DNA from 2 places in the Arthrobacter sp. Y3221087 genome. Region 2 is predicted to be linked to the other one. Evidence: riboswitches for the same ligand, from Rfam matches in the RefSeq annotation. Region 2 holds a riboswitch; the other holds the start of a gene.
What was found. A riboswitch is a leader RNA that binds a small molecule or an ion and turns the genes downstream of it on or off. The one in region 2 is predicted to bind thiamine pyrophosphate.
Positions count from the first base shown of each region.

Region 1 (4,206 bases), 1.5 Mb from region 2:
GTCATCTCTGCTCCTTCCCGGCATCCATGATCCCGTCATGTGTGGTCGTGGGAAACGCTGTATCAGGATGGTTTTACCTACCGTTTTGGACGGCTTGCAGTCGGTGGTGCCTGCACCCCGTTACAGGAACTCGGCTCGTCCTTCCAAGGGTGATGACGCCAGTGCATGCTCGCGGCGGGGTATGCGGCCGCCGCGGTTCGCCAGCCTTCCAGAGAGGACTGCGTGTTTAAATGCGGTGGCCATGCGCACCGGATTCTGTGCCCGGGTGACAGCTGTAGCCAGCAGGACAGCGTCACACCCCAGTTCCATTGCAAAGGCCGCGTCCGAGGCGGTTCCGATGCCAGCGTCGAGCACGACGGGCACGGAAGCGCGGGACACAATCAGCTCGATGTTGTGCGGGCTCGGGATGCCCAGGCCCGTGCCGATGGGTGAGCCAAGGGGCATAACGGTGGAGGCTCCCAGATGCTCGAGCCGTAGGGCCAGGACCGGATCATCGTTGGTGTACGCGAATACCTTGAAGCCGCGGTTGACCAATTGCTCCGTGGCATCGACCAGTTCCACGGCATCGGGCAACAGGGTGTGCTCGTCAGCTATCACCTCGAGCTTGCCCAGTCGGTTTCCAATGCTTCGCGCGCCATTTCGGCGGTGAGCACCGCATCTTTTGCCGTGAAGCAGCCTGCGGTGTTGGGCAGCACCCGGATCTTGTGGTCGAGCAGGAGTTGGAATAAGGAACCGGCCTCCGACGGCGAATAGCGCCGCATGGCGACGGTGGTCAGCTCGGTCCCAGAAGCAACGAGGGCGCTTCCGAGTCCGTCCAGGCTGGGGGCTCCGCCAATGCCCATAATGAGCCGCGAAGTTATTTCGACTCCGTCAATGATCAACGGATCGCTGTCCACGCACATTTCGGTGGTGATGGTCATCAGCTAACCTTTCAGGCCTCAGGAGAGGACGGACTCCGTGGCTGCCTTGCGCGAGGCAAAGGAGCTCAGGACCCCGGTCTTCGCCAGGCCACGGGTCGCGATCCATGACAGGGCACCGGCGATGACCGCGCCGGAAATCGCGGTGAAGATGATGTAGGCAAGCTTGTCACCGCCGGAGTACGCAATGTTCCAGCCCCACGGCGCGAAGGAATCGTTCAGGCCGCAGAACAGGCCCGCGGCAGCACCGGCCAGCAGCGACACCGGCAGGTTGAACTTCTTGTAAACGATGATCGCGAAGATGATTTCAGCGCCCAGGCCCTGGACCAAGCCTGAGAACAGCACCGAGGCGCCGTACTGCGAGCCCATCAGGAGCTCACCGGTGGCTGCCACGGTCTCGCAGAACAATGCCGCGCCGGGCTTGCGGATGATCAGCATGCCCAGCACTGCCGGGATCATCCAGCCGCCGGCGATCAGGCCGGTCAGGGGCGGGTAAACCGCGTTCATGGGCCCGGAGACCGCGGCCGCGCCCTGGGACCAGGCCCAGAAAATCACGCCGCCGGCGATGGCGATCAGGGCCGCCACCACGATGTCCACGACGCGCCAGGACTTGCTGGTGGTCTTCTTGATTGCTGCAGTGCTCATGAAAAAATCCTCCTGGGAAACAGGAGGGGAAAGCACGGCACGCGGCTACTGCCGTTACCGGACTTCGAGAACTCGACTCCCTTGCGCCGGTACTAGCCGGATCAGGTTCGAGGGTCTGCGGCTGTCCGCACTCTCAGCGCCCACCTGCGGTCCCCGGCCATGGCCAGTGCCGGATGGCGGCGCTCCCCTGTCGTTGTATGAATGGCTACAAACTGTAAGGCCTGGCACGTGTCCAGGCCTTACAGTTTCCCTGGGTCAGGGCGTGAAAATGACGAAGAATTTTCTGATGCGCTCCTGGATTTCCCAGGTGCCCTTCCAACCGATGGGGAAGATAGCTGCGGTTCCGGCCTCTACGGTAGTCGGCTCTCCGCCATCCTCGGTAACCACCATGCGGCCTTCAAGGACGTAGATCGACTCGCCGCGCTCCAGAAACTCCCATCGTGAAAGGCCTGGGTCAGCTTCCCAGACTCCGGAGAGGATCCGGGAATCATCGCTGGTAAAGGGGATAGTGATCCGCGTCGGAATCTCGTCGCCCAGCACTTCGGCCAGGGGTGGACCGAGCGGTGCTTCGTCCAGCTTCCCCTGGAAGAGGGCGGTCGGCTCGAAAGTTATGCTCATGTGAATCTTCCTTTCTGGGTTGCTCCCCCGGGACGGGAGAGTCGGTGTTGGGATCCCCGACTGGTCTAAGCAGCGGGAGAACTTTCCGGGATGGCTGGCGGCAGGGTTGACGACAACCTTGGCCCGGGGTTTTGTTGGTGGGGGTTATTCGACGATCTCGCCCGTGGTTTCGAAGGTAGCGATTTTGCCGATGCGGCGCTCATGGCGTTCGGCATTAGTAAATGGTTCTGCCAGGAATGCTTTGACCAGTTCCGTGGCCTCTTCGACGCTGTGCTGCCTGCCTCCGACGGCGACCACGTTGGCATCGTTGTGTTGGCGGGCGAGCCTGGCTGTGTCGAGGTTCCACGCGAGGGCTGCCCGGACTCCCTTGACCTTGTTTGCGGCGATTTGCTCGCCGTTGCCGGAGCCGCCCAGCACGATTCCGAGCGCGTCCATGCCTGCCGCCCGGTCGGCCACGACGGCGGCGGCGGCGTTGATGCAGAATGCGGGGTAGTCGTCCTCGGCGTCGTAGGCGGCCGGTCCGTGGTCCACCATCTCGTAGCCGCTGGCTGCGAGCGAGGTGATCAGATGGGAGCTGAGCTCCATGCCGGCGTGGTCGGTTGCGATGTGAACGCGCATTATGGGTCCTTCAAGATTGGTAACGGTGATGGGGCGGCCTGCTGCTATGCGAAGGCAAGCTGGCCGTTCGCGCGCAGCGACTCGATTGCCTCAGCAGGGGAAGGTTTGCCGTACACGGCCGAGCCCGCGACAAAGACGTTGGCGCCGGCCTCGGCGGCACGGGTGATGGTTTCTTCCGTGATGCCGCCGTCCACCTGGATGGCTACGTTCACCCCTGAACCGTCGACGGCGGCGCGAGCCCGGCGGATCTTGGGCAGCATCACGTCCAAAAAGGCCTGGCCGCCAAAGCCCGGTTCAACGGTCATGATCAGCAGCATGTCCAGTTCGGAAAGCATGTCCAGGTACGGTTCCACCGGCGTGGCAGGGCGCAGGGCCATGCCGGCCTTCGAGCCCCGGGCGCGAAGCTCACGGGCAAGCTTGATCGGTGCAACCGATGCTTCAACATGGAAGGTGACCGAGGCAATCCCGGCGTCAGCGAACTGGGGGGCCCAGGTGTCAGCATTGGAAATCATCAGATGGGCATCCAGCGGCACAGGACTGACCTTCTGGATCCTTTCCACGACAGGCAGGCCGATGGTCAGGTTCGGGACGAAGTGGTTGTCCATAACGTCCACGTGGACAGCATCGGCATTGCTGATGCGGGCAAGCTCTGCTTCGAGGTTGACGAAGTCGGCCGACAGGATGCTGGGATTGATACAGCAATTTAGGGGTGGCTTGGACATGGTGTCCGCCTTTCTGATCTGCGGCCACTGCGCGGGACCCCTATGGGTCCCGCGCAGGGCGCACTCAATGGTTCAGGATGCCTTCCGGGCGCTGGAGAGCGCGCCCTCAACATCGGCCAGCAGTTCCTTCCAGCTGGCCACGAACTTGTCCAGACCTTCGGATTCCAGGAGAGTGACGACGTCGTTGTAGGAGACGCCGAGGCGCTCGATGGCGGTGAGCACACCTTGTGCTTCCTCGTATGTGCCGGTGATCGTGTCGCCGGTGATCACGCCGTGGTCGAAAGTGGCGTCCAGCGTTTTCTCGGGCATGGTGTTTACCACGTCGACGGCGGCGAGTTCGGTGACGTAGAGGGTGTCCGAGTAAGCGGGGTCCTTCACACCGGTGGAGGCCCATAGCGGCCGCTGCCGGCGGGCGCCGGCTTGAGCCAGGACTGCCCAGCGTTCAGTGGCAAACAGCTCCTCGTAGACCTGGTAAGCCAAGCGGGCGTTGGCGACGCCTGCCTTGCCCTTGAGCGCCCTGGCTTCGTCGGTGCCGATGGCGTCGAGGCGCTTGTCGATCTCGGTATCCACACGCGAAACGAAGAAGGACGCCACCGAATGGATCTTCGAGAGGTCGTGGCCGTTCTCCTTGGCCTGTTTCAGGCCGGCCTGGAAGGCGTTGATGACGGCACGGTAGCGCTCCAGCG
Region 1 covers NZ_JBNHFE010000001.1:8,712-12,917, reverse strand. The annotation lists partial or broken gene AC5RUO_RS00060 (thiazole synthase) at 121-920, opposite strand; gene AC5RUO_RS00055 (ECF transporter S component) at 939-1,562, opposite strand; TPP riboswitch at 1,623-1,761, opposite strand; gene AC5RUO_RS00050 (cupin domain-containing protein) at 1,818-2,180, opposite strand; gene AC5RUO_RS00045 (ribose-5-phosphate isomerase) at 2,325-2,798, opposite strand; gene rpe (ribulose-phosphate 3-epimerase) at 2,843-3,520, opposite strand; gene tal (transaldolase) at 3,593-4,206, opposite strand, start outside.
Region 1: it holds a riboswitch for thiamine pyrophosphate, as region 2 does, so the genes downstream of both, AC5RUO_RS00055 (ECF transporter S component) here and thiC (phosphomethylpyrimidine synthase ThiC) in region 2, are expected to answer to the same signal.

Region 2 (4,206 bases):
CCGTCCGTTCTGAATCGTCGACGCCGCCGGCAAGTTCGGCCAGCTGCTGGACATACGCACGGGCCTGGTCAGCGCCGAACGGCATGTCCTCCTGTGCCGCCCACTGCTCGGCGACGTCGTCCAGGACGTTGCCTTCGCCTTCGGTTTCGTAGGTCAGCAGGTCGGCCAGCGCCCGGACCATGGCCGGGGGCACGGCAAGAAGGGAATCGCTGGTGACATCGACCATGGTCAGCTCGTAGTCTGCTCCCCCGGCGTGTACGGCCGTACCGGCCAGGTCCCCGAGCTGTTCCACCTCGTAGTCGGTGATGTCCGGGATGCGGACCCCCTGGCCGGCGGGGGCTCCCCCGCCTTCGTCCAAAAGACCGGCGCGCTTGAGCGCTGCATCATGGGTGGCGACAAAGATCTCGGTGAAGCCCATTGGGGTAACCTTCCGTCGAAAATGCGGCGGACGGGGCGGTCACCCGCACCGGCCTTTCGGTTTCAGCCTAGTACGGGGGCACCGGCGTCAGCGTACTGCCACCCGGATGTTGTTGCGCCACGGGTCCTCGAACCGCAGCTCGGCCCCGGTGTGGCGGGACGGAACCCCGGCGACTTTCAGGCGGTCAGCCAGCGCGCCGACGTCGTCACCGTTGGGCACTTCGATGAGCACCTCACCCAGGCCCAGCGTGTCCTTCCGGGGCCCGGCGCCCCGGCTGTTCCAGACGTTCATGGCCATGTGGTGGTGGTACCGGCCTGCAGAGACAAAGAGGGCCTGCCCGTGCCACCCCGCGGTCTTCTCGAAGCCGAGGATGCCAACGTAGAAGTTGCGGGCGGACTGCACGTCGCCCACCTGGAGGTGGACGTGGCCGACGCCGGCCGCGGTGGAGTGCTGCGCTTCCAGGGATTCCTCCGTGAGGTGCTGCTCGAGGTAACGCTGCGGCGGCAGTGCCAGGCTGTCCATCACCACGTCCGTCCCGTTCCAGGACCAGTTGCTGCGCGGCCGGTCCCAGTACAGCTCAATGCCGTTGCCTTCCGGGTCATTGAAATAGAAGGCCTCGCTGACGAGGTGGTCGGCGCTGCCGGTGAACGAATGCGGGTCGAAGCGGGCGGCGGTGGCGATGGTTGCAGCAAGGGAGGCCTGGTCCTCGAACAACAGCGCGGTATGGAAGAGGCCGGCCTCCCCCCTGCCCGGAAGGTTCAGTCCGGGAGCGGGTGCCAGGTGGACAAGCGGCTTCTGGCGGCGGCCGAGGTAGAGGCCGCCGTCCTGCTCGGCGACGACGTCGAGGCCGAGGGCGCGCTGGTAGTAGTCGGTCATGACCTTCATGTCACCGACCTTGAGCATCACGGTGCCCATGGTGAGGTCGGCGGGAAGAAGATCCTGGCTGGTGGCTTCTGCGGTCATTGAGTGCTCCCTGTGCTGGGGCCGAACTGAGGGAACGGCCTGTCACAGTTAAAATTACTTGAACCTTCAATTTATTCCAAGTACTTTTCTATGGTCCGCGGGTGATGATGCGGCCTCCCAGCACCACGTGGGAAAGATCCCGGACAGCTTCCGGCCGGGTGCGCGGATCCTCCCGGCAGAGAACGACGTCGGCACGCGCCCCCTCAGCCACGCCGTCGGCTCCGAGCCACTCCCGCGCCGCCCAGCAGGCAGCGTCCAGCGCAGCCGCCATGGGCAGGCCTGCCTGGTGCAGGGCAAGGATCTCGTCGGCGATCCTGCCGTGCCTGATGACGCTGCCGGCGTCGGTACCTGCGTAAATCCTCACGCCGGCGTCGTAAGCCTCACCCACCCGCTCCAGGCGCCGCTCCCACAGGGCCATCATGTGCGCCGCGTAGCGCGGGAATTTGTGCTGTGCCTGCGCAGCAATGTCGGGGAACGTGGCGATGTTGACCAGGGTAGGGACGATGGGCACGCCCTGTTCCGCAAAACGGGGAAGGTGCCGCGGCAGGAGCCCGGTGGCGTGCTCGATGCAGTCAATGCCCGCATCCAGCATCTGGTCAAGGGTGTCTTCGGCGAAGCAGTGCGCAGTAACGCGGGCGCCCTCGTCATGGGCGGCCCGGACGGCGTCACGGACGACGCCGGCCGGAAACGAGGGTGCCAGGTCGCCGGCTCCGCGGTCGATCCAGTCCCCGACGAGCTTGACCCAGCCGTCGCCGTCGCGGGCCTGTTTGCGCACGGCCTCCACCAGGTCCTCCGGTTCCACCTCGTCCGCGAAGCCGCGGAGGTACCGGCGTGTGCGGGCCACATGGCGTCCGGCCCGGATCAGCACCGGGAAGTCCCGGCCGCCCTGCATCCACCGGGTGTCGGCCGGTGAGCCGGCATCACGCACCAGCAGCGTTCCGGCAGCCAGGTCCGCCCGGGCCTGGCCCGCCGCGGCGTCGGAATCCACCGGACCCTCCGGCCCCAGCCCGATATGGCAGTGGGCATCCACCAGGCCGGGCAGCACCCACCCGTCCAGCACCCGGTCCGGAGCCTGCTGCGGGCGGATAAACGTCAGCACCCCGTCCACGGACCACAGGCCCCGGTGTTCGCTGGCCGGCCCGGTCAGCACAGGGCCGCTGAATTCTATGATTTCCGGCATCGGACTCCCTTTTCGCCGCCAGTCATGCTAGCACCGGCAGTCGTGGCAAGGATCTGCGAAGCGGCTGTGGTAGCTTCGTTCCTGACCACACGGGGGCCCCTGCAGGGGCTGAGATCGGGCTGAGGCAGCCTGCGACCGTCGAACCTGTCCGGGTAATGCCGGCGAAGGAAGTGAGTATTCCTTGAGTACACCAAATGAACAGCGGAGCCCTGCCCAAAACCAGTCCGGGAGCGCACTGCCGGACGGAAAGCCAGGGGCACCTGCCACCCGGTCACTGGCATCGCATGCGCTGGCCTTCATCGAAGATGGCGAATCCGGCATCCGGGTCCCGGTGACGGAAATCTCCCTGGAACCGTCCCCCAATGGAGAGGCGAACCCGCCCTTCCGCACCTACCGGACCGCCGGACCGGGCAGTGATCCGGTAATGGGGCTGCCGCCTTTCCGGGCAGCATGGATCGCGGAGAGGGGAGACACCGAGGCGTACAGCGGCAGGGGCAGGAACCTGCTCGACGACGGCCGCTCGGCTGTCCGCCGCGGCGCCGCGTCAGCCGAGTGGAAGGGCGCGCAGCCGGTGCCCCGCCGCGCCGTCGTGGGACGGACCGTGACCCAGATGCACTATGCCAGGCAGGGCATCATCACCCCTGAGATGCGCTTCGTGGCCCTGCGCGAAAACTGCGACGTGGAGCTGGTCCGCAGCGAGCTGGCGGCGGGCCGCGCCATCATCCCCAGCAACATCAACCACCCCGAGTCGGAGCCGATGATCATCGGCAAGGCATTCCTGGTGAAGATTAACGCCAACATCGGCAACTCCGCTGTCACCAGTTCCATCGCGGAAGAGGTGGACAAGCTGCAGTGGGCCACGCAGTGGGGCGCGGACACCGTGATGGACCTCTCCACCGGCGATGACATCCACACCACGCGGGAATGGATCATCCGGAACTCCCCCGTGCCGATCGGTACCGTGCCCATCTACCAGGCGCTGGAGAAGGTCAATGGCGAAGCCCACAAGCTGACCTGGGAGATCTTCCGCGACACCGTCATTGAGCAGTGCGAGCAGGGCGTGGACTACATGACGGTGCACGCCGGCGTCCTCCTGCGCTACGTGCCGCTGACAGCAAACCGGGTCACGGGCATCGTGTCGCGCGGCGGCTCCATCATGGCCGGCTGGTGCCTGGCCCACCACCAGGAGAATTTCCTCTACACGCACTTCGACGAGCTGTGTGAAATCTTCGCCAAATACGACGTCGCGTTTTCCCTTGGGGACGGGCTGCGGCCGGGCGCCACGGCGGACGCGAACGACGCCGCCCAGTTCGCGGAGCTGGACACGCTCGCGGAACTCACCCTGCGGGCCTGGGAATACGACGTCCAGGTGATGGTGGAAGGTCCCGGGCACATCCCCTTCCACCTGGTCCGTGAAAACGTGGAGCGCCAGCAGGAGCTGTGCAAGGGTGCGCCCTTCTACACCCTGGGTCCCCTGGTTACCGACGTGGCACCCGGCTACGACCACATCACCTCAGCCATCGGCGCTACGGAAATCGCCCGCTACGGCACGGCGATGCTCTGCTACGTGACACCGAAGGAACACCTCGGCCTGCCCAACAAGGACGACGTCAAGACGGGGGTCATCACCTACAAAATCGCAGCG
Region 2 covers NZ_JBNHFE010000001.1:1,527,453-1,531,658, reverse strand. The annotation lists gene AC5RUO_RS07235 (hypothetical protein) at 1-418, opposite strand, end outside; gene AC5RUO_RS07230 (VOC family protein) at 506-1,381, opposite strand; gene AC5RUO_RS07225 (amidohydrolase family protein) at 1,470-2,561, opposite strand; TPP riboswitch at 2,641-2,748, shown strand; gene thiC (phosphomethylpyrimidine synthase ThiC) at 2,743-4,206, shown strand, end outside.